Regions from separate parts of the Bacillus pfraonensis genome, predicted to be linked through region 2. Evidence: a T-box and tRNA genes for the amino acid it is inferred to sense, from the RefSeq annotation. Region 2 holds a T-box; the other holds one or more tRNA genes.
What was found. A T-box is a leader RNA that pairs with one kind of tRNA and senses whether it is charged. The one in region 2 lies ahead of ileS (isoleucine--tRNA ligase), so its partner is inferred to be a tRNA-Ile.
Positions count from the first base shown of each region.

Region 1: it has a tRNA-Ile gene. The T-box ahead of ileS (isoleucine--tRNA ligase) is inferred to sense a tRNA for this amino acid. The anticodon was not compared.

Region 1 covers NZ_JAHCDO010000016.1:122,640-141,430, reverse strand. The annotation lists gene cccA (cytochrome c550) at 1-167, shown strand, start outside; gene KFD70_RS17345 (tRNA (adenine(22)-N(1))-methyltransferase) at 375-1,082, shown strand; gene KFD70_RS17340 (Nif3-like dinuclear metal center hexameric protein) at 1,079-2,200, shown strand; gene KFD70_RS17335 (4-hydroxy-3-methylbut-2-enyl diphosphate reductase) at 2,248-3,198, opposite strand; gene vrrA (VrrA/YqfQ family protein) at 3,290-3,955, opposite strand; gene KFD70_RS17325 (DEAD/DEAH box helicase) at 4,137-5,447, shown strand; gene KFD70_RS17320 (deoxyribonuclease IV) at 5,726-6,622, shown strand; gene KFD70_RS17315 (DUF2624 domain-containing protein) at 6,641-6,895, opposite strand; gene KFD70_RS17310 (YitT family protein) at 7,045-7,923, shown strand; gene KFD70_RS17305 (metal ABC transporter ATP-binding protein) at 8,179-8,949, shown strand; gene KFD70_RS17300 (metal ABC transporter permease) at 8,949-9,782, shown strand; gene KFD70_RS17295 (Fur family transcriptional regulator) at 9,796-10,209, shown strand; gene ispG (flavodoxin-dependent (E)-4-hydroxy-3-methylbut-2-enyl-diphosphate synthase) at 10,245-11,345, opposite strand; gene KFD70_RS17285 (hypothetical protein) at 11,510-11,857, opposite strand; gene KFD70_RS17280 (DUF1189 domain-containing protein) at 11,923-12,690, opposite strand; tRNA gene KFD70_RS17275 (tRNA-Ile) at 13,112-13,185, shown strand; gene sodA (superoxide dismutase [Mn]) at 13,411-14,022, shown strand; gene KFD70_RS17265 (MFS transporter) at 14,159-15,436, shown strand; gene KFD70_RS17260 (peptidoglycan D,D-transpeptidase FtsI family protein) at 15,546-17,651, shown strand; gene KFD70_RS17255 (PstS family phosphate ABC transporter substrate-binding protein) at 17,969-18,791, shown strand, end outside.
Region 2 covers NZ_JAHCDO010000001.1:221,160-235,557, forward strand. The annotation lists gene KFD70_RS01120 (M36 family metallopeptidase) at 1-358, opposite strand, end outside; gene ileS (isoleucine--tRNA ligase) at 670-3,771, opposite strand; T-box leader at 3,826-4,065, opposite strand; gene KFD70_RS01130 (tetratricopeptide repeat protein) at 4,229-8,437, opposite strand; gene KFD70_RS01135 (PadR family transcriptional regulator) at 9,065-9,631, shown strand; gene KFD70_RS01140 (MFS transporter) at 9,631-10,803, shown strand; gene KFD70_RS01145 (DegV family protein) at 10,864-11,691, opposite strand; gene KFD70_RS01150 (DUF2651 family protein) at 11,953-12,114, opposite strand; gene KFD70_RS01155 (hypothetical protein) at 12,231-12,689, opposite strand; gene argS (arginine--tRNA ligase) at 12,924-14,398, opposite strand, start outside.

The sequences.
Region 1 (18,791 bases), on a different contig from region 2:
ATCAGTTGCAAGGTGCGGTAGGGCCTAGCTTACAAAAAGTTGGTGGAAAACTTTCCAAAGATGAAATTAAAGAAGTTATTGTAAAAGGGAAAGGGAATATGCCGCCAAATTTAATTCCAGCTGATCAAGCTTCTAAAGTAGCTGATTGGTTATCTAAGAAGAAATAAGGTGAACCTTTAATTTGTGAGAATTGTATGATTCGCATGTAATGGAATACGACAAAAAACAAGTTCTTTGCTTATTGGCGGGGAGCTTGTTTTTTTATCCTAAAATCAGATGAAATAAATGAATTGTTTTGTTTCTTTACTTGCAACAACTACTGTAAATTCATTATCATGGAGACAGACTGACAAGAGAAGGAGCAATGGAAATAAATGAATGAAGTGAAGCTTTCAAAAAGATTAGAAGAAGTAGTGCGGGAAATTCCGATAGGATCTAAAGTTGCAGACATTGGTTCTGACCATGCGTACTTACCGTGCTATACAATTATAAATCATATTGCTACAAAGGCGGTAGCGGGAGAAGTGGTAGATGGGCCATTTCGTTCCGCGCAGGCTACAGTAGCAGAAAGTGGCTTGCAAGAAAAGATAGATGTTCGAAAAGGGAATGGATTAGCTGTCATTACACCGGGAGAGGTTGATGTAATTACGATTGCTGGTATGGGTGGCGCGTTAATTCGTGATATTTTAGAGGCTGGAAAAGAAAAACTAGAAGGTGTAACGCGTTTGATTTTACAACCGAATATTGCTGCACATCATATTCGTGAATGGTTCATTGAAAATGGATGGGAGCTTATTCATGAAAAAATTATAAAAGAAGACGGCAAGATTTATGAAATTTTAGTTGGAGAAAAAGGAAACCCTTTAGCGCCTTACTCTGAAAACAAACAAGCTGAGCTATTTATTGGACCGTTTTTGATGAAGGAAAAAAATGATGCTTTTATTGAGAAATGGGAAGGTGAATCAAAAAACTTTCAAAATATCTTAAAGCAACTAGAACGTGCAGCAAATTCCGAAGATACAAAAGCGAAACGGAATGAAGTAGCAGAGAAAATGAAAATGATAGGAGAGGTTTTATCATGAGTAAAATTCCAAATGGGCATGAGATCATTTCTTTATTTGAAAGTATGTATCCCAAGCACCTAGCAATGGAAGGTGACAAGATTGGCTTGCAGATTGGGGCATTAAATAAGCCGGTTCAGCATGTATTAATCGCATTAGATGTTACAGAAGCAGTTGTAGAAGAGGCGATTCAAATAGGAGCGAATGTAATTATTGCTCATCATCCTCTTATTTTTAATCCATTAAAAGCGATTCATACAGATAAGGCCTATGGGCGAATTATTGAAACCTGTATTAAAAATGATATCGCTGTTTATGCAGCGCATACAAATGTCGATGTAGCAAAAGGTGGAGTAAATGATTTGCTTGCCGACGCGTTAGGATTACAAAATACAGAAGTACTTGTTCCGACATACTCGGAAGAGATGAAAAAGATTGTTGTATTTGTGCCTGTAACGCATGCTGAAGAAGTTCGAAAAGCACTTGGAGATGTTGGAGCAGGTTATATCGGTAACTATAGCCATTGTACGTTTAATAGCGAAGGGATAGGTACGTTTATGCCTGGGAAGGGGACAAATCCTCATATAGGCAAAACTGGGCAGTTAGAGCGTGTAGAAGAGGTGAAGATTGAAACGATTATACCAGCCTCCCTAGAACGAAAAGTCATAAAAGCAATGTTGACAGCTCATCCATATGAGGAAGTTGCTTATGATGTGTATCCACTTGATAATAAGGGAGAAACATTAGGGCTTGGTAAGATTGGATATTTACAAGAAGAAATGACATTAGGCCAGTTTGCTGAATATGTGAAATCGGCATTAGATGTAAAAGGGGCACGAGTTGTTGGGGATTTAGACGACAAAGTGCGGAAAGTAGCGGTGCTTGGCGGTGATGGGAATAAATATATTACGCAAGCGAAATTTAAAGGAGCAGATGTATATGTAACAGGCGATATGTATTATCATGTTGCACACGATGCAATGATGCTCGGATTAAATATTGTAGACCCAGGACATAATGTGGAAAAAGTAATGAAACATGGTGTGCAAAAGCAATTACAACAAAAAGTGGATGAGAAAAAATTTACTGTGCAAATTCATGCTTCAGAGTTACATACAGATCCATTTACTTTTGTATAAACATTGTAATAAAAAATCCGTTGCTAGCGAATTAGCAACGGATTTTTTTATTGTTGTTTTTTTACCTTTACACGCGGCAGGATTTTTTGGAGTGGTACGTTTCGTTTACGTTCCCAGGTTGCTGGGTTCATCGGATCGTACTGTTCTAAAAAGGCGATTACTTCTTTTGTAATCGGTGTTGGTGTAGATGCTCCTGCAGTAACAGCGACGTTTTCGATACCTTGCAGCCACTCTAATTGAATTTCGCTTACATCTGCAACGCGGTATGCCTTTGTACCAGCAATTTCTTGTGATACTTGAGCTAAACGGTTTGAGTTATTACTTTTAGGATCACCAACAACAATCGTTAAATCAGCCACATCAGCCTGTTTAGCAACGGCTTCTTGACGAACTTGTGTTGCTAAGCAAATTTCTTTGTGAAATTCAGCTGTTGGGAATTTTTTCTGAATGTCTTCCATCAGGTGCTGAACGTCCCATTGGCTCATTGTTGTTTGATTTGTAACTAAAATTTTCTCTGTTGGGATTTCTAGTGTTTCCAAATCATTTGCCTTTTCAATAAGATGGACGATATCAGGTGCAATACCAACGGCACCTTCTGGTTCTGGATGTCCCTTTTTACCAATGTAAATCACATGGTATCCTTCCGCTTTTTTTGCTTCAATGAGGTCATGTGTTTTCGTAACGTCTGGACATGTTGCATCGATTGTCATTAATCCTTTTTCTTTCGCACGTTTTTTAACTTCTGGAGAAACGCCATGTGCGGTGAAAATAACAGTACCAGAATCAATTTTGTCTAAAATCTCTAATCGACTTGGACCATCTAATGTAATAATGCCGTCTTCCTCGAAAGCATCTGTTACATGTTTGTTGTGAACAATCATACCTAAAATATAAATGGGTCTCGGTAACGTTTTATCTAGTGCAGCATTGCGTGCAATGACCATCGCATCAACAACACCGTAGCAATAACCACGAGGGGAAATTTTAACAATTTTCATGTGAGTAATCCTCTCCTTCTAAACAAGGGATCCTTTTTTGTACATAGTCTTTTCCATTATAAAGGAGGAGCGGAAAGAAAACAAAGGATTGTTAGACATATAGTTTCGGTTTTGTTGCCATACGCGGGATATCCTCTTTCGGAAGGTCTTGTTCAATAATTGGTTCTAAAATTATTTTCTTCTTTTTTTTCTTTTTTGAAGGTGGTGGAGGTGTAGTGATTATTTCTACCTCTTCTGTTGATTCTTCAGCAGCATCTTTTCCGGAAGTGAGAATTTTTACGATGCTGGGTATGCTGCGAACAATGGGTCCGTACTGCTGGACGACAGGTCCGACAGATTGGGCAACTTGAGCGACCTTTTCAATGTTATTTAACATGCCAGTAGGATTGGAAATTAAGTTGGAAAAGAAGCTGCCAATACCACCACTAGCACTAGGTGTCACCGGTGCTGAGCCACGCATTTCATTCGCGTCATTCATTTGAGGTGACATCATTTGAGGTGGCATCATTTGGGGTGACATTATTTGTTGTGGTTGCTGCATATAGGGCTGCTGATGTTGATGCATCATCGGCTGTCCTTCCATTTGTTGATAGGGAGGAATCATTTGCATAAAAGGATCGGTAGGATCATGCTTTTTGAATAGTTTAGCGAGAAATCCTTTCTTTCTTTGCATCATAGGCGGTAAATTAGGTATTGGATACGGGGTGTATGGTTGCTGCCCTGCATGCATTTGCCTCATAGGGGGCCTTGGGTACATAGGAAAAAGCCTCCTTTCTTCGATTAGGTATACACACATATGATATGCAATAGAAAGAAAGAAGGTTAGTTTTTGGAGTAAAAACCAAAACTAAAGATGGATTTTACCATTAGATTTCGATATAATGTAGACTTGACTGATTTGTGCGCGCAGTAGAAATTTTAGAAAGAAGGTGTAACTTATGACACTACAAACATTTACACAGTATAATTTCCAACCATTTTTAATAGATGCAGTTCGTGAACTACGCTTTTCGGAGCCGACAGAAATTCAACAGAAAATTTTTCCTGTTGTGAAAAAAGGTGTGAGTGTAATTGGACAGTCCCAAACGGGTTCTGGGAAAACACATGCATACTTACTTCCAACTTTAAACAGAATTGATGCAAAACGCGAAGAAGTACAACTTGTCATTACAGCGCCTACTCGTGAGTTAGCACAACAAATTTATCAAGAGATTGTGAAGTTAACAAAGTTTTGTGCGGAAGATCAAATGATTACAGCTCGTTGTTTAATTGGCGGAACGGATAAACAACGCTCCATTGAAAAGCTGAAAAAGCAACCTCATGTTGTTGTTGGAACACCAGGGCGTATTAAAGATTTAGTAGAAGAACAAGCGCTATTTGTCCATACAGCATCTACTATTATTGTCGATGAGGCAGATTTAATGCTTGATATGGGATTCATTCAAGACGTAGATAAAATTGCAGCACGCATGCCTAAAAACTTACAAATGCTTGTTTTCTCTGCAACGATTCCTCAAAAGTTAAAGCCGTTTATGAAGAAGTACATGGAGAATCCAGAGCACATTCATATTAATCCGAAACAAGTTGCGGCAGGGAATATTGAGCATTATTTAGTCCCTTCTAGACATCGCAATAAGATTGAATTAGTGAAAAATATGCTACTTCAATTTAAGCCATATTTAGCAATTATCTTTACAAATACGAAAAAAATGGCAGATGAAGTTGCGAATGGATTAACAGAGCGTGGATTAAAAGTTGGACGAATCCATGGTGATTTATCACCGCGGGATCGTAAAAAAATGATGAAGCAAATTCGTGATTTAGAATTCCAATATATTGTAGCGACAGACTTAGCTGCACGTGGGATTGATATTGAAGGAATCAGTCATGTAATTAACTATGAACTTCCTTCTGATTTAGATTTCTTTGTCCATCGTGTTGGAAGAACAGCTCGCGCTGGTTATTCAGGTATTGCGGTGACAATCTATGATCCAGCAAATGAAGAAGCATTAAATAGTTTAGAACAACAACGTAATATTACATTTAAACATGTAGATTTACGTGGAGATGAATGGACGGATTTAGGTGAGCGCCATCGCCGAAAAAACCGTAAGAAACCAAATAATGAATTGGATATTATGGCAACAAAAGTTGTTAAAAAACCGAAAAAAGTTAAGCCAGGCTATAAGAAAAAGCTTGCAACTGAACGTGAAAAAGTGAAGAGAAAATATAGCAATAAGAAAAGATAAGGGGTCCCTTATCTTTTTTTTGCCATTTATCCCGCTTTAACAGGCTGTAATACTTCCACGTCAAAATTTAAGAGAATGCGAAGAAGTTTAGGTGGGAGATAAACAGCTCATAAAAGCCCGATTGGTGAGGGCTAACAATCAGTGGGGGATGGAGACACCCCCCCGCTGATTGAAGTTTCATTTTATAGTGGGTTCTTTTGTGAACAAAGAATTCACTACATATTTCTACAAATTATGCTATCATTATAGCTATTGTATATTGAAGAGGTGATTATTATATGTTAAAGATTGGATCTCATGTTTCTATGAGTGGTAAGAAGATGTTATTAGCAGCGAGTGAAGAGGCTGTTTCATATGGTGCGACAACGTTTATGATTTATACAGGTGCACCACAAAATACGAGAAGAAAACCAATTGAAGAATTGAATATAGAAGCAGGACGAAAACATATGGAGCTTAATGGCATTGAAGAAATTATTGTCCATGCGCCTTATATTATTAATGTTGGTAATACGACAAAACCTGAAACATTCCAATTGGGTGTGGATTTCCTTCGTATGGAAATTGAAAGAACGACAGCATTAGGAGTAGCGAAACAAATTGTACTTCATCCAGGTGCTCACGTTGGGGCAGGGGCTGATGCTGGCATTGCTCAAATTATTAAAGGATTAAATGAAGTGTTAACACCAGAACAAACAGTAAATATTGCATTAGAAACAATGGCTGGAAAAGGAACAGAGTGCGGGCGTAGTTTTGAAGAAATTGCAAAAATTATCGACGGTGTAACATATAATGAGAAATTATCTGTATGCTTTGACACATGTCATACACATGATGCAGGTTATGATATTGTAAATGATTTTGACGGCGTATTAAATGAATTTGATAAAATCGTTGGAATTGATCGTTTGCAAGTGTTGCATATTAACGATAGTAAAAATGTACGTGGAGCTGGAAAAGACCGTCATGAAAATATTGGTTTTGGCCATATTGGGTACAAAGCGTTGCATCACATTGTGCACCATCCGCAACTGAAGCATGTACCAAAAATTCTTGAGACACCTTATGTGGGTGAGGATAAGAAAGATAAAAAACCACCATATAAGTTTGAAATTGAAATGTTAAAGAGTGGTTCATTTGATGAAGGTCTTCTTGAGAAGATTAAAGAACAATAAGGAGGGGAATTCCCCTCCTTATTTTAGTAGTTTCTGAAATAATGTATTTATTTGTTGCGCAGTAGAGGGGGAAGTTACTTTTGCAATTTTTTTTAAAAGTTCTAGTCTTTCTCCTGTATCGTAAATATTGACATTTTTTCCTTTTAGTAAAGGGACAATTTGCTCAGCTTGTTCAGTTGTGATAGGAACTTCATATTCTTTACTATATTTCAATAATTCTTTTGTGGTCATATGATTTAATTTTTTATTTACAATATGTTTGATGAGGTTCATGATATAATCCTCCTTCAGGCGTTCTTATATCGAAATATATGTGTGCGGTGCTTGTATATATTCGTATGCCAGTTGTTTTTTTCCATGGTGAAAAGAGGAGTATGTTATAATAAAAGAACGAAATTATATAGAGAATATAAGGAGGGCTTATGGAGAAGAAACAACATCGAAAAGAAAGTGTTATTCATCTATTGTATCGTTTGGTGATGATTGTCTTTGGGGCGGCATGTGCGGCGGTAGCAATTGAACTATTTTTAATGCCAAACAAAATTATTGATGGTGGAATTATTGGTGTCTCCCTCATATTAGATTATCTTACTCCTAACATTTGGTGGTTGAGTTTTTCTACTTTGGTTGTTATCCTCAATATCCCGTTTATGTATTCCGGTTATAAGCAAATCGGGAAAACATTCATGTTATCTTCTGCTTTTGGAATTGTGGCTTTAGCGTTTATTGAGTCAACGTTACATACCTTTCAACCGTTTACGACAGAGCCTATTTTAGCAACAGTTTTTGGTGGTCTTATTTTAGGTCTTGGTGTAGGGCTTGTTATTCGTCATGGTGGTTCATTGGATGGTACAGAAATTATGGGGATTTTATTAACAAAGAAATTACCGTTTTCTGTTGGTGAATTCGTGATGTTTGTAAATCTATTTATTTTTGCTTGGGCAGCATTTGTATTTGGTGTCGAGCAAGCGATGTATTCTGTTATGACATACTATATTGCTTTTAAAACGATTGATACGGTTATTCAAGGGTTGGATGAAACAAAAGCAGTTCTAATTGTATCAGATCAGTATGAAGAAGTATCAAATGCAATTTTACACCGCCTTGGTCGTGGGACAACGAAACTTGTTGCTAAAGGTGGTTATACAGATAAAGAAAAAGAGGTAATTTATGCGGTTGTTACACGTCTTGAAGTAACGAAATTAAAATCAATTGTTCATGAAATTGATGAAAACGCCTTTGTTACAATTATGAGTACGCAAGAAACAAATGGTGGCAAATTCAAATCAGCTATTCATTAAAAGTATATATTTAAAAAGAAGATAAAGAGAGGTAATCAATTCTGATGCACGAAGAGTTGTGACAGCTATCTTAGTCGTGATTTTTGAATATCCTTAAAAAGCAGAGAGATTTTCTCTGTTTTTTTGTTATAATAATAAGGTTGCTTTAAATAAAGAATATATTTTGGACAGATTAGTTTACAACTATAATAAGCTATATTATAATTCAAATAGAATTAAATCGGAATCATTCTGAATTAAAATAGGTGAGATGCTATGAAGAATATGTTGGAAATAGAAGGATTAACATTTCGATATGAAGATCGAAATGTGTTAGAAGATATCAATTTGCAAGTTCCCAAGGGGGCTTTTTTAGGTTTGGTTGGGCCTAATGGGTCTGGTAAATCGACCTTATTAAAGTGTATATTAGGTGTTTTGAAGCCGAAGAAAGGGAATATTCGGTTATTTGATATTGATAGTAAGAAATTTAAAGAGTGGAATAAAATTGGTTATGTTTCACAAAAGGCGAACAGCTTTAATTCTGGTTTTCCAGCGACTGTCTTTGAAGTTGTTTCCATGGGACTTGTTTCAAAAAAAGGGCTATTTCGTTTCTTGAAGAAAGAAGATAAAGACAAGGTCATAAAGGCAATCGCAGATGTAGGAATGAGTGAATTTCAAAATCGTAATATCGGAGAGCTTTCCGGTGGACAACAGCAACGTGTATTTATCGCGCGTGCGCTTGTAAGCAATCCAGAATTATTAATTTTGGACGAGCCTACAGTGGGAATTGATGTGAAGAGTGTAGAGAGCTTTTATGAGATACTAGAAGATTTAAACAAAAAACTAGGTATCACACTGATTCTGGTTACACACGATATGGGGGCTGTAACAGAGAAGGTAACGCATGTTGCATGTTTAAATCAGCACTTACATTTTCATGGGAATGTTGAGAAATTCCGAGAGTTAGAAGATGCAGAAATGTCGATTTTATATGGACATCATGTTCATCGTTTAGAGCATGATCATGAGCATCACGGGAGGATATAATGATACAGGATTTTTTACAATATGACTTTTTGCGTAACTCTTTATACGCTGGTATTTTAATAGGGCTTGTTGCTCCGTTAATCGGTGTGTTTGTTGTCATTCGCCGTTTGTCACTGATTGCAGATGCTTTAAGTCATGTGACATTATCAGGGATTGCTGCAAGCTTGTTGCTGGAAAAAACAATTTTTACAGGTGGATTTTTAAATCCGTTATATATGGGGATGATTTTTTCAATGGGCGGGGCGCTATTGATTGAAAAATTACGTACTGTATATAAACATTACCAAGAATTAGCGATTCCGATTATTCTTTCAGCAGGGATGGGAATAGGAGTTATCTTCATTTCGCTTGCTAATGGATTTAATACGGATTTATTTAGTTATTTATTTGGTAGCGTGAGCGCTGTAACGAGTACGGATTTAATTCTTATTGGTATTGTAGCAATCGTCGTTATTGCAACGATCATTTTATTATATAAAGAGTTATTTTTATTATCGTTTGACGAAGAATATGCTGTATCAACAGGGCTTCGCACAAAATGGATTCACTTTATTTTCATTATTTTAGTAGCGCTCGTCATTGCGGTATCTATGCGTGTTGTTGGGGTTCTTCTCGTGTCATCTTTAATGACATTACCAGTTGCAGCAAGTATCCGCATTGCAAAAGGATTTAAACAAACAATTTTCTTTTCCATTTTATTTGGTGAAATTTCCGTGATAGGTGGGCTGTTCGCTTCTTATCAGCTTGATTTAGCTCCAGGTGGTACAATTGTTATGCTAGCGGTTCTTATTTTAATCGGTGCAATCTTATGGAAGAAGAAAAAAACTGCATAAAGTAGGGATAGTTATGAATCTGACAGAAGCTTTACGCCTTATGAAAGAAAAAGGCTATAAACATACCGGAAAAAGGGAAGAAATGTTACGTTTATTTGCAGCTCATAATCGATATTTAACTGCAAAAGATGTTTTAGAGCATATGAAGGATGATTATCCAGGATTAAGTTTTGATACAATCTATCGTAATTTAACCGTATTTGCTGAAATTGGTGTTTTGGAGCAAACTGAATTAAATGGAGAAAAGCATTTTCGTTTTACATGCTCTATTATGGAACATCATCATCACTTTATTTGTTTGGATTGTGGTGGTACAAAAGAAATTACTTCTTGTCCAATGGATTTTATGAATAAAGATTTTAAGGGATATGAAGTAACAGGACATAAGTTTGAAATATATGGGCGTTGCCCGAAATGTGCAAAGTAAAAGCTCGTCAGTTATGAAACTGACGAGCTTTTTTATTATTTTTGCTCTTGTTTTTCTTTTTCTTGATTTGCAGCCATTTCAGCAGCGATTACATCAATTTCTTTTTTTAGTTCTTCTACCATTGTTTCTTCTGGTACTTTACGAACGACTTTTCCTTTACGGAATAATAAACCTTCTCCGCGTGCACCAGCGATACCGATATCGGCTTCACGAGCTTCACCAGGACCGTTTACAGCACAGCCAAGTACGGCAACTTTAATTGGTACTTTCAGCGTAGAGATATATTCTTCTACTTCATTTGCAATGCTGATAAGGTCAATTTCAATACGACCGCATGTTGGACAAGAAATAAGTGTTGCAGCGTTCGATGCAAGACCGAATGATTTTAACAATTCACGAGCAACTTTTACTTCCTCAACTGGATCAGCACTTAATGAAATACGAAGTGTATTTCCGATACCTTTACTTAAAATAGCACCAAGACCGGCAGCACTTTTTACTGTTCCGGCAAATAGTGTTCCGGATTCTGTGATACCTAAGTGCAGTGGATAATTAAAAGCACGAGCTGCTTTTTCATATGCTTCAATTGCTAAATTAACATCAGAGGCTTTCATCGATACGATAATATCATGGAAATCTAAGTCCTCTAAAATTTTAATATGATGAAGAGCACTTTCAACCATACCATCTGCAGTAGGGTATCCATATTTTTCTAAAATATGACGTTCTAATGAACCAGCATTTACACCAATACGAATTGGAATACCACGTTCTTTCGCAGCATTTACAACAGCTTCTACTTTATGGCGACGTCCAATGTTACCTGGGTTGATACGTACTTTATCAATGCCACCTTCAATTGCTTTTAATGCAAGGCGATAATCAAAGTGAATATCAGCAACAAGTGGGATGTTAATTTGTTTTTTTATATCAGCAATTGCGTTTGCTGCACGTTCGTCTGGAACAGCAACGCGGACGATTTGACAACCCGCTTCTTCTAAACGCTTGATTTCAGCAACTGTTGCTTCCACATCATGCGTTTTTGTTGTTGTCATACTTTGTATAATTAATTCATTATTACCGCCAATTGTTAAATTACCGACTTTAACAGGACGTGTTTTTGTACGATGAGTCATTTCATTCACGAATAGATCGCTCTCCTTATAAAAGAAGTTTCTTATTTTGTACTTCGTATCAAATATAGTATATGTGATATGAAGCAATAGAAACCTATATGCTCGGTTTCACTTTTACTATTGTATCAGCGCCTTTATGTAATTGACAAGGATTAAGTGATTGCTCATTGATATAACGGAAATTTGTAAGATTTTCCGACCTGTATTTTTGTTGCAGACGTATTTTTATTTAACTGTTTAAAATCACCGATGACCTTTTCAATAGAAGGAATTTTTTTCTTATTAATCGCTTCTGTAATCGATAAAACGGTATCTCCTGTTTTTACTTCAATTGCTTTATACTGTGTATCTGATTCTTTCTTTGCTTTTGTATCAACACTTTCTTTTTTTACAGTTTGAGCAGCTGTTGTTTTTTTGTATGAACTTAACATTGGTAAAGTACCAATTTTTATATCGTAATAAAACACGTAACCGAGAACAAGCACAAGTAAGAGTGCACCAAGTCTCTTCATATTCCTCACTCCTTTGTTAGGAAATATATGCTTGTCCAAAAAAAAAATGCCAAAATGGCATTTTTTTATAGTTCTTGTTTTTCTTTCGGTTTTGGTATTTCTTTAATTGTTAAGTATAGAACAATTAAAATGATGGCAGTGTACAGATAGAATGTTCCTGGCACATTTATGTTCAATAAATCCATAATCATGAAGAAAATTGTTGGAATTGTATAGCTGTAAGCTGTTAATGTCCAAACTTGTTTGTAAGATACTTTTCGCTGGCCAACCATTGCTGAACCGATAAAGGCTAAAATAGTTGTACCTAAGAACGAAATAAATAATTGGAACAAGTAAATGAGTATTCCAACACCGAACATAAGGAAAGGGTAAACATTATCGATGGCTGATACAATACCTTGGATATCTTTTTTCTCAAATGTACCATTGCCGAAATCGCTGTAAGATTGACTTTGAGTTTGATTGTTATTAATAGATACAACTTTATCTTTTAAAACGAATACACCTTGTTTATTTGCATATGCATTCGTATCTGTTGCATTAGGATCAAATACGAAAACAAAATCTCCATCTTCTTTTATAATAGGTTCTTTAATGTCAGCATGAAGCTCACCATTCTTAATTTTAAAATCGGGGAGATCTTTTTCAATGGATTGATGTACAGAAGAAACGACATCTTGTACGAAGTTTCCGAATATAAAAGTTTTAGGAATCGTTGCGATTAAACACAATAACATAACGTACAGAATTGTTTTTCCCATTTTTTGAAAACGAAAAAGTGCCATGTCCTTTGGCGAATATAAACTTTTTACTAGTTGTGTAAATATGGACATATATTCACTTCCTTTGCTATATGTATGATAGATTGATGCATAAAGTCATTGTAACGTACATATCTAGAGAATCACAAGCTATATCGTATGAAATAAGATTAATGTTCCGGTAATTGGATTGTATAGAGGATTTATTACTTATAAAAGCCTTTCTTTCTAGGTGGTGAGTGCATCCGTCTGAAGCGATCAAATCTTTTTCCTGTCCTGTGCGCAATGAAAACAAAGAGAGAAAATGAGTGTAGGTTACTTTTTGTTCTGCGTAGCAGAAAGGTAAAAATATAATTGACACTTTTCTTTTGTATATGGTAAATTTATCTTACATTTCTTAAAGAATATATCTCGCAGTTTTCAGCTTTTATGAATGTTCTTTAGGGATTTGGTGGTGAATCTGAATTTCAATCACCGCTATATACATAATTTTGGACCCTTAGCTCAGCTGGTTAGAGCAGACGGCTCATAACCGTCCGGTCGTAGGTTCGAGTCCTACAGGGTCCATATCCATTTCACATGTTTATCATGTAGACGAGAAGCTTCCTTGTAGAAGGAGGCTTTTTTTTACGAAATATATGAGCATTTTGTTTGAAAAGAAATGGGAATTTTGCTACGTTAATGATAGCAAGACAATGTAATTTAATTTGTTTTCACCCTATGGCAATTAGGGTAAAATGAAGTTGTATGCTAAATTATTTTGGCAATACATAAACTGGGAGGAATGTAACAATGGCAAAACATGAATTACCAAATTTACCTTATGCGTATGATGCTTTAGAACCTCACTTTGATAAAGAAACAATGAACATCCATCATACAAAACACCACAACACTTACGTAACAAACTTAAATGCTGCGTTAGAAGGTCATGCAGAATTAGCTGACAAAAGTGTTGAAGAATTAGTTGCAAACTTAAATGAAGTACCAGAAGCAATTCGTACTGCAGTACGAAACAACGGTGGCGGACATGTGAACCATACTTTCTTCTGGACAATTCTATCTCCAAACGGTGGTGGACAACCAGTAGGTGAACTTGCAGCTGCAATTGAAGCGAAATTCGGTAGCTTTGATGCATTCAAAACAGAATTCGCAAAAGCTGGTGCAACTCGCTTCGGTTCTGGTTGGGCTTGGTTAGTAGTAAACAATGGTGAGCTAGAAGTAACAAGCACTCCAAACCAAGATTCTCCTTTAGCAGAAGGTAAAACTCCAGTTATCGGTTTAGACGTTTGGGAGCATGCTTACTACTTACATTACCAAAACCGTCGTCCTGACTACATCGGTGCATTCTGGAACGTTGTAGACTGGAACGCAGCTGAAAAACGTTACCAAGAAGCTAAATAATATCGCTTATTCCGTTTTACGTAAGTTGATATTGAAGAAGCTAGGGGAATATTCTCCTAGCTTTTTTGTATGCTTTCTTTTACATAATTGCGTCGGTCTTTGGAAGACTAGAACATGAAGTAAAGGAGAGTTATGTATGAAGTGGAAACATGTAATTGGCGATGTCGAGGTGAATCGTGATTTAGTATTGTTACTTGTTATGGGGGGATTATACACGCTCGCGATTTCTTTATCCAACACGTTTGTTAACATTTATTTATGGAAACAAACACAAAATTATGTGAACCTTGGATTGTATAATTTAGCAAGCGTTGTATTGCAACCATTAACATTTCTTTTTGCAGGGAAATTGGCAAAGCGGATAGATCGTGCCATTTTACTGCGAATTGGTGTAGGAACATTAGCGGCTTTTTTTGTTGTTGTCTTACTCGCAGGAACACGTGCTTCACATTATATTTTATTACTTGGTGGTCTTCTAGGGATTGGTTATGGTTTTTATTGGCTGGCATTTAATTTGTTGACGTTTGAAATTACAGAGCCTGAAACACGTGATTTTTTTAATGGTTTTCTCGGTTTGTTAACATCCTTCTCTGGAATGATTGGGCCAATAGCAGCTGGGTATACGATTTCGCGTATGGAGAAGTGGACTGGGTATACGGTTATCTTTTTTCTTTCATTAACTTTATTTGCAATTGCTGTTGTCATAAGTTTCTTTTTATCGAAAAGAGAATGTGAGGGACGCTATGAAATTGTTCAAGTTTTGAAAGAACGTAAAATCAATAAAAACTGGGGAAGGGTTACACGTGCACACTTTTTTCAAGGATTGAGAGAAGGAACGTTCGTTTTTGTTATTTCCGTATACGTCTATTTAGCATCAGGAAGTGAATTTGGGCTAGGGAAATATAGTTTAGTCAATTCAGCTGTTTCTTTTATATGCTACTATTTGGTTGCGCGTATATTAAGAAAGGAATGGAGAAAAAAAGCGATTTTACTTGGTGGAATTATTTTGTATATCGTCGTATTTTTAGTTGTTTTTCACGTTACATATGTAAAACTACTCATTTATGCAGCATGTATCGCTATTGCTTACCCAATTCTACTTGTTCCATATGGTTCTATGACATATGATGTAATTGGAAGAGCAAAGCAAGCCAGAGAGTGGCGAGTTGAGTATATTGTTGTACGAGAGCTATGGCTGAATAGTGGGAGAATATGTTCTGTTTTAAGTTTCTTATGCGCAGTATCATTTTTTCCACCAGAAAAAAGCTTACCTGTTTTATTATGTATTCTTGGAGCTGGACATTTACTTATTTATTTTGCTGTTAGAAATGTCAAATATGGGGAAGGAAATCCAAATAAAACAAGGATTCCAGCACCTGAAACAACACAAAATCATACCGAACGAGAAGGTTAACTTCTTCTGGGTTTTATGCTAGAATAAAAGGACATGTGAAACAGCAGTGAGGACACCTGTAACTAGGTGTCCCTTTCCTATTACATAGCTGTTGGTAGAGGGGGTTCGTATGAGTAAAAAGAAGAAAAAAAAGAAGACCCACGTTCCGTTCCGGCTTAACGTGTTGTTTTTTTGTGTGTTTTTAATGTTTTCAGCGATCATTGTGAAGCTTGGAATGGTACAAATTGTACATGGTGAAGATTATAAAAATGAGGTTGAAAAAAAAGAAAACTCAACAGTAAGTAATCCGGTTCCACGCGGGAAAATCTTTGACAGATATGGTCGAGCTGTTGTGGATAATAATCCAGTTCGTACCATTACGTTTACAAGAATGAAGGGGTCAACTTCAGAAGAACGTTTAGAGACGGCGAAAAAATTAGCAAAGCTAATTGAAGTATCGCCAGATAAATTAACAGAACGGGATAAAAAAGATTATTGGCTTTCGTTACATGAAGATGAAGCGAAAGAAAAGATTACAAAGAAAGACCAAGCAGAATTTAAAGCAAAGAAAATTGATGATAAAGAAATTGCAGAGCGTCAGCGTAATCGTGTGACAGAGGCGGAAATCAATCAATTAACAGCGGAAGATTTAGAAATACTTGCAATTAAGAGTAAAATGGACGGCGGGTATGCAATGACGCCGCAAATCATAAAAAAAGATGTAACACCAGAAGAATATGCAATCATTAGTGAAAACTTAGCGTTGTTACCAGGTATAGATACGACAGTTGATTGGGATCGTAAATACACTTATGATGATATGTTCCGCAGTGTACTTGGTGGTGTGACAAGCTCAGATGAAGGGTTACCAAGAGAACGATTAGATTATTTCCTTGTACGAGATTATAATCGTAACGACCGCGTTGGTAAAAGTTATATTGAACAACAATATGAGGATACACTTCACGGTACAAAAGCAGAAGTGAGAAATATTACAGACAAAGATGGTAATATTTTAGAAACGATAAATGTATCTAAAGGGCAACGAGGCAATGACCTAAATTTAACAATTGATATGGAACTGCAAAAGCGTGTAGAAGAAATTCTTACAAAGAGTTTAAAACAATATGCAGGATCAGAGCCACTTTTAGATAGAGCATTTGTTGTGATGATGAATCCAAAAAATGGTGAAGTTTTATCTATGGCTGGAAAACAAATCGTAGAAGAAAATGGTACGAAAGAGATAAAAGACTACGCACTAGGAACGATGACAAGTGCGTATCCGATGGGTTCAACCGTGAAAGGTGCTACAGTACTAACGGGGTATCAAACAGGAGCAATTCAGCCTGGGGCAACGTTATTGGATGAACCGATTAAATTGAAAGGTACACCAGTAAAAGCTTCTTGGAAAACGATGGGTTATATTAATGACCTAACTGCCTTAAAAATGTCTTCTAACGTATACATGTTTAAAACAGCTATGAATATTGCTGGGGTACCATATGTTCGAGGTGGTACATTAGATATTAAGAAAAAAGCATTCGATGATATGCGTTATTATTTTGGACAATTTGGGCTTGGAGTGAAAACAGGAATTGATTTACCAAACGAAATATCTGGCCAGAGGGGATCAGGATCCCAACCAGGTTTCTTATTAGACTTATCGATTGGACAGTATGATACGTATACACCGCTTCAACTTGCGCAATATGTTTCAACAATTGCAAATGGTGGCTATCGTATGCAACCACAAATCGTTAAAGAAATTCGTCAACCAACATCTAAACCAGATGAAGTTGGAAAAGTGATTCAATCGATGGAACCGAAAGTGTTAAATCGTGTTGATATGCCTGAAGATCAAATCAAACGTGTTCAAGAAGGATTTAGACAAGTATTTAATGATTCAGGTGGTACTGGTGCAAAATACTTTAGTAATGCACCATATAAAGCTGCCGGGAAAACAGGAACAGCGCAAACATTTTATGGCGGTAATAAAGACATCGGAAGAAATGCAAAAGGCGAGCCTGTACCAACTTATAACTTAACATTAGTAGGTTATGCACCGCTTGATAACCCTGAAGTTGCATTCTCCGTTGTTGTTCCATGGGTACACAACGATAAGTCTGGAGTTAACGGAGATATCGGCCGTGCCATTACGGATGCTTACTTTGAATTGAAGAAACAAGAAATTACAGGGGAAGCACCTAAGGACGAAAAAAGTAAAAAAGAAGAATAAAAAATATGTAAATTTGGCACACTATCTCAAAAGATAGTGTGCTTTTTTTGTATTTTATGCATAGAGTATAGTAATTGTGGACAAGCATATCATATATGAAAAATGAGGTGCTGAAAAAATGAACTCTCTCATAGTATGACCGGTCATATATTTACTTTTGAGAAGAGAAGTGAAAATGAGAAAAGAGCATCGTATTCCTTCACATTAAGTTGAACTTTACAAAACTTTTACAAATTATTAAAACCGAATTAATAGTTCGGCAGTATTCTTATATCTGTAATCCTGTTACTTCGGGATACTTCTAGGAGGAACTACACGTGAAGTGGACAAGGAAATGTATCACGATTTTCGTAATATCGACATGCCTTACGTTTTCGTATGTGTCTACTACATCTGCTGCTAATGATGTGAGGGAAGTGAGAGTTGATGGATCCTCAACTGTATTTCCCATTATGGAAGCGATAGCGGAAGAGTACACAAAAAAAGATCCGCGTGTAAAAATTTCTATTAGTATATCTGGGACAGGGGGAGGATTTCATCGTTTTGGAAAAGGTGAAGTAGATATTAATAATGCTTCACGAAAGGTGAAACAAGTAGAAGAAGACTTTATGAGAAAAAACTCCGTCCAGTTTACACCATTTGAAATTGCTTATGATGGCCTTACAATCATTGTGAATCGTCAAAATACATGGGTAGATAATATGACAACAGAAGAATTACGTCTATTATGGAGCGAAAATGGAAAAACGAAACGATGGTCACATATTCATCCAGAGTGGCCACATGAAAAAGTGCAATTTTATGCGCCGGGTGTGGATTCTGGTACGTATGATTATTTTCAAAGTTCTATCTTGCAAAACAATCGTCTTGCAAAAACAGTTTCTTTATCTGAAGACGATCAAGTCATTATGCAAGGAGTAATGAATGATAAAAATGCAATTGCATTTGTGGGGTATGCGTATTATATGGCAAATCAGGATCAGGTAAAGGCCATAAAAGTAAATGGTGTACGACCAACGAAAGAAACCATTCAATCAGGTGCCTATAAGCCATTGTCAAGATCGCTATTTGCTTATGTAAATCATGCTTCTATTCGAAATAAAAGCAGTGTGGCAGAGTATGTGACATTTATGATGCAAC
Region 2 (14,398 bases):
GCTTTATTTCTTTCACACTCTGAACAGGCTGATAATCAGAAACTGCAAGTAATCCTTGACCTTTTCCATTAAGAGTTACAGTTATTTGTCTTGAAAATACGGGAGCACCATTTACTACTTGTTGAAATCTAACATATGAAGCTACCTGTGTATCCGTTGTTGAAATATACTGTAAGTCTGATAGATCCGGCTTTAATAAGTATTGGGCGGCATTCGCTTTTAAATATTCGGCTGCTTTTTCCTGAGGAGAATACCTATCTATCTTTACTTGTTTCTCTTCCACCGCGGAAACAGTCGATACTGTCCCTAGTACTAACGGTATTGCCGCAGCAATTGCCACTACTCTTTTTTTCAACATTCGAATCACTCTCCACTCTCTTTAATAAATTTTGAATGTACGAGTAATTCTATAAGGTTGATTATATTACCTTTCTCTTTTCCATAAGAATAGATAAAGTAATATTTTCTCAATATTTGTGTATGAAAGGAATAAATACTTTCGAAAAATATAAATCACTATGAGTATTTAGAGATTTATGATATTTAGTTATTTGCCATAATCAATCGTAATACAAAAATCACGTCATTACTGAGAAAACAAATAAAATCCTGTATGATTCATACAGGATTTTGTAATTTCACTTTCTATCACATACTACTTTTTGTGAATTAGCTAGACGGACTTAATTTGATTCGAACCTTTTTCTCTCCTAAAGAAATTTCATCATTTTCTTGTGATAATGCTTGAAACGTAAATTGTTTTACTAACAAGTTTTCTTCTAATAGACCTTTATGCTTCATTAATGTGTTTTGCAATTCAGCGTCTGTATCCAAAATAACATCTACTCGTAAATTAACTGGTAAATTCAACTGTTTTCGATACTCTTGAACAGCTCGGATAAATTCTCGTGCTACTCCTTCTTGTAACAATTCATCTGTCACATTTGTATCTAACATAACTGTATATTGTCCATTTGTCGTATTAGAAAATCCTGCTTTTGGTACCTTTTCTACTAATACATCTTCAGCTGTTACTGTAATTTCTTCTCCTGAGACAAGCTTACACATTGCTTTTTCATCTACAATAAAGCTTTGTACTTCTTCTTGCGATAATTGTTTTAACCACTGATTTACAGCATTGACGTTCTTCCCAAACTTCGGTCCTGCTGTCTTAAAATTCAGCTTTAATTGATACGATGTATACTTCGTTTCATCTAATTCTACATGAAATGCTTTTACATTCAGCTCATCCATTACAATATCACGATAAGATTCCCAGTCCACTTTCTGCTCATGATGATCAAGTAATACAAGTTCAGCTAATGGTTGTTTTACTTTTAATGTATGTTGATTTCGGTTGCTACGTCCGAGTTCGACAACTTGTAAAACAGCATCCATTTCTTGTTCTAACTTTGTTTGAATAACTGTTTCATCTACTGCTGGATAATCTGTTACATGAACACTACTTCCTTCTAAGTTCAGATGAATATCGTCCGCTACAAACGGAGTAAACGGAGCAAGTAACTTACTAAGTGTAACAAGCACTTCATGCAGTGTTTCATATGCTGCTGCCTTTTCAGGATTCATATCAGGCTCCCAAAAACGATTGCGAGAACGTCTCACATACCAATTACTAACCTCATCTACAAGAGCCGCAATTTCACGAGCTGCATTTGTAAATTGATACTCGTCTAATGCAATTCTTACTTTTTTCGTTGTACTGTGAAGACGTGATAACACCCACTCATCTAATTTCGTTCTCTTAACCTCATACTCCCCTTTTGGATTGTATTCATCTAGGTTGGCGTATAAAACATAAAAACTATATACGTTAACAAGCGTATCTACAAGTTTTGATTTCGCTTCTTGCACTGTTCTTTCCGAAAAGCGCTTTGCATTCCATGGCGCACTATCAACAAGGAGAGCCCATCTTAATGCATCTGCACCAAACTTTTCAACTAACTCTACTGGATCTAGTGCATTCCCCTTACTTTTAGACATTTTCTGTCCTTGTTCATCTAGCACATGTCCAAGAGATAACACACGTTTATATGGTACTTTTCCAGTATATAAAGCCGCTACTGCCAATAAGCTATAAAACCAACCACGCGTTTGATCAACACCTTCGGCAATTACATCTGCTGGAAATTGTTCCTCAAAAAGCTCTTTATTTTCAAACGGATAATGATACTGTGCAAACGGCATTGAACCGCTATCAAACCAAACATCAATTACTTCTGGCGTACGAGTCATTGAATTGCCACATTTTTCACAGCATACTTTCACTTCATCTACATACGGCTTATGAAGCTCTAAATTTTCAACTGTCTGCCCTACGCTATGCTTTCTTAATTCATCGATACTCTTCGGTGCGAATTGATGATCACAGTTTTCGCATTCCCATACATTTAACGGTGTTCCCCAGTATCGTTTCCGGCTAATATTCCAGTCCACCATATTCTCTAAAAATTTCCCAAATCGCCCGTGTTTCATATGATCTGGATACCATGTGACTGCATCATTATTTTGTAAGAAAGTCTCTTTAATCTCAGTTGTCCGAATGAACCAGCTTTCTCCAGCATAATACAGGAGTGGTGAATCACAGCGCCAGCAATGCGGATAACTATGTTCATATTTCTCCTTATGGTATAGCAAGCCTTCTCCAGCTAAATAACGAACAATATCAACATCACATTCTTTCACAAACTTACCTTGTAAAAACGGAACAGCGTCCGTATACTTACCTTGCTCATCCACAACATGCAGGAACGATACTCCTTGATTTTGCACCACTTTATAATCATCTTCTCCATAAGCTGGTGCGATATGAACAAGCCCCGTTCCGCTATCTTCTGTAACAAAGTCTGCTGAAATAACACGGTATCCATTCGTAACTTCATCCATAGGAAATGGTGCTACGTATGAAGTACCTACTAATTCTTCTCCTTTATGAGTAGATAATACTTGATAGCCATCTTTTAATACATCATTTACACGCTCTTTTGCGACAATATAAACAGTTTCATCTTTCTCTGCTTTCACATATTCCATATTTGGATGTACAGCAAGTGCTACATTAGCAGGCAACGTCCACGGCGTCGTTGTCCAGCCAAGAAAATATTCATTTTCACTACTTAGTACTTTAAATTTCACAGTTGCACTTAAATCTTTTACTGTTTTATATCCTTGCGCCACTTCATGTGAACTAAGTGATGTTTGGCAACTTGGGCAATATGGAGACACTCGGTGCCCTTTATATAGGAGCCCTTTTTCATGAATTGTTCCAAGAATATGCCATACGCTCTCGATATAAGGGTTCTCCAACGTTACGTACGGGTCATCCATATCGACCCAATATCCGATGCTCTCAGTAAATTCACGCCACTGCTTCTCATACGTAAATACACTTTCCTTACATTTTTGAATAAATGGTTCAATTCCGTATTCTTCAATCTCATGTTTACCAGAGATACCAAGCTGTTTTTCAACTCCTAATTCTACCGGTAATCCATGTGTATCCCAGCCAGCTTTTCGAAGTACTTTATATCCAGTCATTGTTTTATATCTTGCTACTAAATCTTTAATTGTCCGTCCAAGCGCATGTCCCACGTGTGGCAATCCATTTGCAGTTGGTGGCCCTTCATAAAAAACGAAAGATTGTGCACCTTCACGATTTCGAATGGATTGCTCAAAGATATTCTGCTTGTTCCACTGCTTGCGAATTCGTGTTTCTCTCCCTACAGCTGATTCTTTTACATCTACCTTCTCCATTTACAATCACTCCTTTGAAATTTTGTAAAAGCACACAAAAAACCCGTCCCTATAAGTAGGGACGGGTTTACCCGCGTTACCACCCTAATTCTATTAGCATCTTCACCAATAGCACTTAGCAACGTACTACCATACGCGTTCTTTGTAACGGTAGACATCCGTCCGAGCTTACTTTATTCAGCCACGGCTCCTCGGAGATGATTTTCAAATAAAGTCTGTACACCGACTTTCAGCACAGTGCCGGCTCTCTGGAGAACAGTACGATATTTTACTCTTTCTCGTCTTCAGATTTGTATACTTTTATTAACAGTTATTTTATTCCATAAAATATATAATTGTCAATCAATTCAAAAATATTTTTTCATTTTCTTCCTCGTTCTCGAATTTTAAACATCGTGAAAAATTTCTATTTCTTTATCCCGCATTAACGGACAATAAGACTCCACTGATTAAAGTTTCACTTTATCGTTTCCCATACTTCCGCTAAATCTTCATCTTCTTCCGCAAGTTCTGCAAAAAATCCAGTTTCATCTTCATGAAGAACCGTTTCAAGTTCTGCTTTCGCCTCAGTATTTCTCTTTAAAACAGCTAAATAACATGCTCTATTGTATCGAACTAACAAATCCGAAGAACCGAAAGCTATTATATGATTTGTTAGTGCTTCTGCCTTTTCTGTTTTTCCAATCTGATGATAAGACGCTGCTAAAGCGAGAAATATTCCATTATCTTTTGGATGATGCACGACTCCTTTTTCTAGCATTGGAATAGAATCTTCAAATCTTGCTTCACTTTGATAGATTTCCGCTAAAGCAAGGAATGCACGGCTCACAAAAGGCATTCTTTCAATTAATTGTAAACAAATCTTTTCTGCCTGTTTTTCTTCCCCCAACATGAATAGAACATTTGAATGTAATAACAGAATGTCATAATCATTTGGCTCTTCTCTAATCATCTGCTTTATGAATTCAAGAGCATCTCTTAACATTTCTTCATTTTCATTCCTATATTCAATAAGAAGATTTACAAGTTGCCTTGCCGTGCTAACATTCCAAATGTTTTCTAATGATGTTTGCAATACATCTATCGCTTCTGTAATCATATTTCCATTTTCATAAAATATCGCTAAACGCTGCGCTGCCATACTATTTCTAGCATTTAATTTTAAAGAGATTTCAAATAGATCAATTACAGTTGTAATAAGCGAAATTTCTTTCGCACGGTTTTTCATTCGATAAAACGCTCTTGTAAAAATTGATTTCTTCGGCTCTTCATTTTGTTGTTGTGCAGTTAGCCTCTCAGCAAGTACAGATCCAGCGTACATAAATGCCGTACTTCTTTCTTTTTTCTTAACGGGCAACAAATGAAGAGAATCTCGTATTTGAGATAATTTCTGCTCCTGTTCCATTGCTTGAACATACACTTTAAATACACGCTCATTTTCAATGTCTTGTCTTATTAAACTTGTAACAAATGGAAGCACTTCAGAATCCCTATTTTTAACAAGTACTTTTGCATAGTGATATCGTACTTCTACATGTTCCTCATCCATTTGTAAAGCTTCTTCCACTAGCTCTTGTTCTTTCTCTCTCTCTTTCATGGCACCATATACATATGCAAGAGCATCTAAACGCCACATTTCATCTACTTTACCATCTAATTTATCTAACTTAGATAGAAGCTCTTTATGAAGACCATTTTCTACTGAAAGCTCTGCTAGATACTCCATATTTACAATCATCGGCTCTTGCAGCATTGCCTGAAGCATATGATATTGTTCTTTTAATCGATTTTCTTCTGCTTCATATATTTCCGCTAACTTCAAATGTACTCCTATAAAGTTTGCATCTATTTCTAAGCAAGTCTCATACGCATTTTTTGCCGATTCCAATTCCCCTAATGCCATAAGGGATTCACCGATGCGATAATACGGAAGCGTACTCGTTCTGTGCTTTATTGCCTGATTGTATCGTTTCATCGCTTGATCGTATTGTCCAAGAGATTCATATAAAATACCAGCATAACAGTCATACTCGACTACATCTGGTCTTTCTTTTCCTAGTTTTCTTAAAAATGTTATCCCACGTTGTACAAATGCCGTTCCTTCAACTCTATTTACATATTCTTCTAACATATTTGCTATATTATTTTTCAAACATCGGATACCATTTTCTAACTTAGACAACGCTATCTTTAATTGTTCTTCATTAGCTCCTAATTCAATTTCAGCATCCCATAACACCATTCCTGCATTCATTAAAAACTCATCATTTTGTTCAAATTGCTTTTCCATGCTAAAAATGTAACGTTTTGCATCATCATACTGTTCTTTTGCCACATAAATTTGAATCAAACCAAAATGAGAATAAACATCTCTATTATTCTCTTCTAAAGCACGTTTATATATTTTTTCAGCTTCTTCAAATTCATCATTTTGAAAATGTAAATCTCCTAATCGAACATATAATGACGTTGCTTCTTCACAATTTCCGATGCCCTGCAATAAAATTTCTTCTGCAGCCTTCTTATCTTCTAAATCTAATTCATATATTTCTGAGAGTTTCACATATGGATATGGTACTGTTTTATCTAATTGAATTGCAATGCGAAGTCCTTTAATTGCTAAATGCAATTTCTCTATTTGATGCGCACACCTGGCTCTTTCATACCATATATGCGCTTCATACTTATATTCTTTCAATAAATCATTAAACACTTCATATGCTTCTGCATAGCGCTCTAAATCCATTAAAATCAAGCCATGATTTACAAGAACAAATCTGTCCGGATGACGCCCGAGTGCAATTTGTGACATTTTCAATCCCTGTTCAGACTGATCGATATACATATATGATAATGCTAGAAAACTCCATGCGATTGGCTGGTCGGCATCTAATTGTAAAGATGAGCGGAAACTAGAAATAGCCGCTTCATACTCTTCTTTCTCTACAGAATAACGTCCATGTATAAAATGATACAACGCTTGGCTATTCTTTTTCTCGACACTTTGCAAGATATCACTAGCTCGCTCTAGATCTTGCATACGGATAAAGCATTGTGCACTATGGAGCTTAACAAAATCTGAATCAGGATATCTTTCCATTAACCTTTTGGCACAATGAAGAATAAATTCCTGATTCACTTCAACATCCATATGTTTAATTGTGTATAACCACGTGTACGGATTTTCGCTTGTCTCTTGTAAAAAAGATACGAGTTTTTCAATCCCTTGTTTATCCTGTTCTTCTAAATGATCTGTCAAGGAGAATAGCGTTCGGAAATATACATCTTCCTCTTCTAGTAAAAATGACAATTGTTCTCTTTTTTCCTTAGGAACAAATACAATAGATAAACCATCTGTGTAACGATATCTTTCCTGCAACTTTTCATATTCGATAAAAAGCGGCTCCAAAAAATTAGGATCTTGAACCGAAAAAGATTGTAACTGGTCATCATATCCAGAAAGAACTTGAACGTGGGATGCATGTTCAATATCTATACTTAATAAAACTGGAATATTTTGATCAAGTAATGCTTTATAGTTCTCTTTCGTTCCTTTAAAATAATGACAAACATAGCCCAGTTTTTCTAAATACATTACCGTGTCTGAAAACTTCGATCCTGTTACATCAAATATATGATGCGCGATTTCATCTTGTGTACGGCTTTCTCCCCATAAGCGGAGCATCATCTCCAAGCTCGCTGGAACACAATAATTATCTTTTTGTACGATTGGAACTAATGGTAATCTTACTTTTTTTCCAGCCCGGTATTTTTCTATATTATGATATAGCGACTTTCTTAAACACACTTCCGTTTTTAATAAAGCAAGTAAATCCTCAGTGTTATTCATTTTATATAACGCTTCTGCACGTAAATGTGTAAAATAAGTTTTATACGAATGATACGGCAATATCAGGTTGATCTTATCTATTACAGTCAGCATTTCCTCATAACACTGTAAATCTAGTAAATGTTTCACCTTTTCAAAATAAAAATACGGTACTTGCGGAAACTGGTCTATCGCATCGTTAATCAGTTGTAACGCTCGTTTCTGTTTCCCTTTATATGCATATAACTGTGATAATAAGTAAATCGCCAACTCTTCATTTTCCTTATGCTTCATCCCAGATAAAAGCGACTGCTCTGCTTTCTCCCATTCTCCTGTTTGTATATAAAAATAGCCCCATTTATCAAAAACTGGACGTGTACTATAACTCTCAGCTTTTTTCATATATAGGAATGCTTCTTCATTCTGTTTCATTTCTAAAAGGCATCTTACCAATGTAAAGTATGCTTTTGATAAAATATCAGAATCTATTTGATCTACCTTTGTATCTTCCAGCGCATCCTTTAATAATTTTTCAGCATCAAGTATTTTTCGGTCATCAATTAGCTCATCACAATATAAAGAGAGCGTTCTCATATTTGAGAATTTTTTATATGAATAGCGGATTAAAAAGGCACTATATTGGTGCATAAGCCCTTCATCTGTAAGGCGGATTAACGTATCAAATTCCTCAGTTGACAAAATCGAAGAAAGCCAATCTTTCACATAAGATAATGTATTCATTTTCCGTATGTTTGCAATTTCTTGATTCACATCTTTTAATCCATCTATAAATCGCTTTTCTTTCAGACATGTTTCTAATCTCCTAAATTCTAACATGCATTCACCTCAAGTAATTATTTTTATTACGCATCGTTGACCACTCCCACGGCTAAAGCTCGTGGGCTTTCCCGCTCACAAATTCTGTAAGTAGTATCCTTATCTGCTTTCTTAGATTTTACACAGTATATATAAGGTATTCAATAAAAACCTTATATAATTCTCAATAATAAACGATATCGTTTGAATTATTATTTAAAAATAAGAAAAATAACTATTTTTCCATGTATTTTATTTAATTTAATAAAATACAACCTTTTTATTAAGTTGATCATTATTTATCCAGCTTTAACGGGCTGTAATACTCCCACCTCAAAACTTAAGAGAATACGAAGAAGTTTAGATGGGAGATAAACAGTCCATAAAAGCCCGATTAGTGAGGGCTAACAATCAGTTGGGATGGAGAAACTCCCCACTGATTGAAGTTTCACTTTATATATCAAAATTTCCGAGGTGTTTGTATCCTATTTTACCGTCTTTGATTTCGTGGTTAGAGTCTTATTGCCCGTTAATGCAGGATAAAATAAACCCCATCCTTTTATTGACAAAACAAATATTTCCATATATATTGTAAATAAATACTAAACGTTTAGTATTCCACTTTTCCTATTTGAACGGAGGATATATATGACACGATTAATGGTACTAGGTTTACTCATGCAATATGGTCCTATGTCTGGATATGAATTACAGCAAGCTATGCAATCTGCACAAACTGATACTTGGGCAGGTGTTTTTCCCGCTTCGATTTATCATGCCTTAAAAAAAATGGATAAAGAAGGATTAGTAGAGCTTGATGCTGTTGAAAAAACAGGGAATCGTTCCAAAGCAATTTACAGTATTACGCCTGCTGGAAAAGATGAGTTTCATACACTCATGATTCAGTCATTCCAGCATTCTTCAGTTGCTTTCCCAACAGAGTTATATACAGCACTCACTTTCTTCGACGCAAATACTGTTTCTCTTGAACACATCTCATCCGCCTTACAAGATCAAAAAAAGAAAATTATGGAAATGTACAAAAATATGAAAGCTGGACAATCTATTAAAGAAAAAATGATAGAGATTCCAGAGCATGTAAGTCTTATCTTTGAAAATATTTATGAACAGTGCGAAATACAGCTACGTTTCATTGAAAAAATGGAAAAAATGTTATCTCGATTAGAAAATAAGAAGAACACGGAGGGAAATTGATGGAGGCTAGATTAAAAATGTCTCGTGTACAAAAAGCTTCATTATGGGTTGTAGCAGTGGCTGTCTTTACAGATATGCTCATCTACGGAATGATCGTCCCAATCTTACCACGGTACGCAGAAACCCTAGGTGCTTCCCAAACAGAGATTGGTTTTTTATTTGGTAGTTACGCGATTACTTTACTTCTCTCTACCCCCATTTTAGGAGTAGTTTCCGATAAGGTTGGAAGACGTCTTCCTATGATTCTAGGTTTATTTGGATTCGCAGCCGCAACCATTTTATTCGGACTTGCAAATAGCTTTTGGTTGCTTGTACTCGCAAGGATGTTACAAGGTATATCTGCCGCGGCAACATGGACAGCTGGATTAGCACTTCTAGCAGATGTGTTCCCTCTACAAGAACGTGGAAAAGCCATGGGTCTCGCTTTATCGGGACAAGCAGCTGGAATGCTCCTTGGGCCAACAATTGGCGGGGCGCTTTATCAATGGGGTGGTTATCATCTTCCCTTTATTATCGCTGCAAGTATTGCTCTCGTTGATGGTATATTACGAATGATATTACTTCCTAATGAACCAAAATCCAGCTCACACCAACGAATTAGCTATCGATCTATCTTGAATATGCATTCCCTATTTATTATGATCGGTATAATTATTCTAGGATCGGCCTTACCTAGCGCTTTAGAGCCAACTCTTCCTCTCTATTTACAAGACACCTTACACCTTAGCCCTGGAACAATTGGACTCTTATTTGCTGTTCCAACTCTCGCATATGGTTTTACAGCACCAATCATCGGTACACTGTCAACTAAAATTGGTAGAAAACAAACGATGGCAATAGGCATAGCTTTAGCTGCTTTATGTTTCCCATTTACAGCAATTGTTTCTCATACCGCCCTTGAAATATTTATACTCGCTATCCTTGGAATTAGTTTTAGTCTTTTACTAGCACCTGCTTTACCAGAACTTACATATCTTGCAGATAAAAATGGAATGCAAGCATATGGAATACTTTTTGCTATTTATAATACAGCCTACTCAATTGGTATGTTTTTCGGCCCGCTACTTAGTGGAAGTCTATCAGATTTATTTGGATTAACAAATGCTTTCTACATATTTAGTGTTGTTCTTTTCTGTTATCTGTGCTTATTTTTGTGGAAAATGAAAAAATGACATTAGGTTATAGCCGTAATTACAAAATCTATGGACGAAAACAATAAAAAAACCCGTGAATTATTCACGGGTTTCCCCTTTCGAAAAGCTAATCGCAATTGTTCCAGCACCTGCATGAACAGCAAAAGATATCGGAAGCGGATAAATTAGAAACTCCATTTCAGGAAATACTTCTCTAAAATAGGTGATCCATTCTTCTGCTCCTTCTTCATCATTCGCATGAAAAACATGTACTACTTTTGAAGTTTCTTTTTCAAGTTCATTTCGCATATATTCTTTGCATTTTTGTATTTTACGAACTTTCTTCTCTAACACAAGTTCGCCATGTTTTACTTCTAGAATTAGGTTTACACTTAGTAGACTGCCTAGTATAAATTGTACACCCTTCACACGTCCACTTGCATATAGACCTTTCAAATCTTTTGGAAATACATAGTAAGGACTACGCTCAGCATCTTGTATTGTTTTTTGTATATCTTGTAAAGTCATACCCTCATGGTATAACGTTTGTGCTTTTATTAAAAGTTCATCCATTGGATAACTTGTTGTTTCACTATCTATTACGATTAAAGGAAATCCTGCCATTTCTGCGGCAAGTTTCATATTTTGATAGGTACCACTTACTTTTCCGCTAATTGTGATAGCAAATCCTTCTTCATATTCTTCTTTACATTTTGAGAAAAGTGAAACCATCTCTCCTAAATTAGGTTGTGATGTGGTTACCGTTACACCTTCTTTTAACGCATCATAAACACGTTCACGAACACCTTCTTCACAATCTTTATAGGCTGTTCCATTTATAACAATTTCAATCGGTATAACAAAATTATCTTCACTTGTTGTAAAGTTTGCAGTTGTACTATCAGTAAACCAAGCAACACGCTTCATGTTGTTCCTCCCTTGTGTGCATCCTTTTCTTGAACTTTTCTCACAATTCTATCTATTCGAGTTATAAAAAGGACTCTGCTTGCTATAATAACAAGACTATCTCTGTTTTTCTATAGGAGATGGATGATTGGGGCAAAGTTTTCAAAATTAATATCGAATCGAATTGTATTCGTACACAATTTCGACATATTTATTTTTCGTACATACGCTTAAATTAAAAAACAAGGCTTCTAACACGTATACGAAGTTAGAAGCCTTATCTCATTTAAGGAAAACGAATTTAATAAAAATTCCTACTATCAGTGATAAAATTATATATATGACCACCAAAGAAAGAAAGGTTTCATTTGCATAAATCAACATAAATAATAAGGAGAGTATGAAAACGATGATTGGCATAACAAATATTTTTTGATTCTCCAATAAACAACTGAGCTTAATATAATCGTGAGCATTGGAAAGAGAATCAAAACTAAGAACATTGGATTACTAAATATGTCTGCCATTTTCTTAATTCCTCCGATACCGAAAATCGGCCATCATTTAAACAATTTAATAATGTTTTTAGCATATGTACCATTCACTTCATACCCCGATCCATGCTGTTCATTGGTACTCTCTACAAACATAACCTGCCTATTGTTTCCTTCTAACCACACTAAGAAATCTTGTTTATCTCCACCATTATATTTTAATGTCATTACAGCATTCATATTGTCCCGTGCTTCTTTGTCTATAAATACCTCTTTCTTTTTTGCATTTTGAAGACCATCAATGACGGTTTGCATAGTAGATTCGCTAGCTAGTTTTTTACTATTGTTTGTCTTTGCATTCTTTAACTCAATGGAAGCCACATCTTTATTTTCAAATTGTACAACTTTTGTTATAGTGGCTAGCGATGTAGCGTTCTCTTGCTCTTCCTTATCAGAAAAATTCGAGCAGCCTACAACACCTAAAAACAATGTACATACCATGCAAGAAGCTATTAATTTTTTCAAGTTTCTCGTCCCCGTTCCTAGTATTTATATAAAAAAATACACATCGACAATTTACCCTACATGAACAGGCAGTTTATCAAGTATTTCTTCTCTGGGTTCTTTTTATTTCCTGCATATAAATTATGTATTCACTATTTAATCTAAGTACACTTCTACATCTCATAAAAAAAGGATACTATGCATTTTATAAAACATAGTATCCTTTAGCATTTTTAAATTATAAAATTGTTTTACTTACATCTCTTCCGGAGCACCCATTCCAAGTAAACGTAATCCTTCTTTTAACACAATCGTTACTGCATAAACAAGTGCAAGTCTGCTTTCCTTCTCTTCATTATCCTCTAAAATACGAACATTTCCATAATATTTATTAAATGCTTGTGCAACATCTAACAAATATTTCGCAATATGTGAAGGTTCATTTTTAGAAAAGGCTGTTTCAATCACCTCTGGGAATCTATTCAATAATTTTATCGTACTCCAACTATGATCATCGTTTAACGCAAACGATCCTACTTCAAATTCAGCACTTTCTTTTCGTAAAATGGAGCAAGCACGTGCATGTGTATATTGAACATATGGCCCTGTTTCTCCTTCGAATTTCAGCATTTTTTCTAAAGAGAACTCAATATTATGCATACGTTCATTTTTCAAATCATGGAAAATGATTGCACCGACACCAACTTGTTTTGCAACTTCCTCTTTTTGCTTTAAGTCTGGATTCTTCTCTTCTATATTTTGCTTTGCAAGCGTAATCGCTTCTTCTAATACTTCCTCAAGTAATACAACTTTCCCCTTACGTGTGGATATTTTTTTACCATCTTTTAAAATGAGTCCAAATGGTACATGAGCCATACCATCTACCCAGTTATAACCGAGTTTCTTTAATACGGTGAAAAATTGTGTAAAGTGCAAGCTTTGCTCTGCTCCTACTACATATAGCGCTTTATCAAATTCATATGTGTTTTGACGATAGAGTGCCGCTGTTAAATCACGAGTTGCATAAAGCGTGGCTCCATCTGATTTTTTAATTAAACATGGCGGCATATCCTCTTCTTCTAAATTAACAACTTGTGCTCCATCTGATTCTTCTAATAATCCTTTTTCTTCTAAGATTTCAACAAAGTCATCCATTTTATCATTGTAAAAGGCTTCACCTTGGAAATTCGTAAATTCAACACCAAGCAGTTCATAAATGCGAGAGAACTCTTTTAAAGATTCGTGGCGGAACCAGTTCCATAAAAAGACCGCTTCTTCATCACCATCTTCTAATTTCTTAAACCATGCACGACCTTCTTCTTCTAGCTCTAGGTTCTCTTTTGCTTCTTCGTGGAAATGAACATATAACTTAAATAATTCACGAATTGGATCTTCTTTTACAAGCTCTTCATTTCCCCATTTTTTATATGCGGTAATTAATTTTCCAAACTGTGTTCCCCAATCACCAATATAATTGATTCCTACAACTTCATATCCACACTTTTCGGCGATATGTTTTAAAGAATTCCCAATCATCGTTGAACGTAAATGCCCCATGGAGAACGGTTTCGCGATATTTGGTGAAGAGTAATCGATTACTACTGTTTTTTCTCGCCCAAGATGCCCCAGTCCATATTCTTCTTTTTTAGCTAAAATCATTTTTAATACATCATCGCTTACTATGTGACGGTTAAAAAATACATTCACATATGGTCCAACTGCCTCCACTT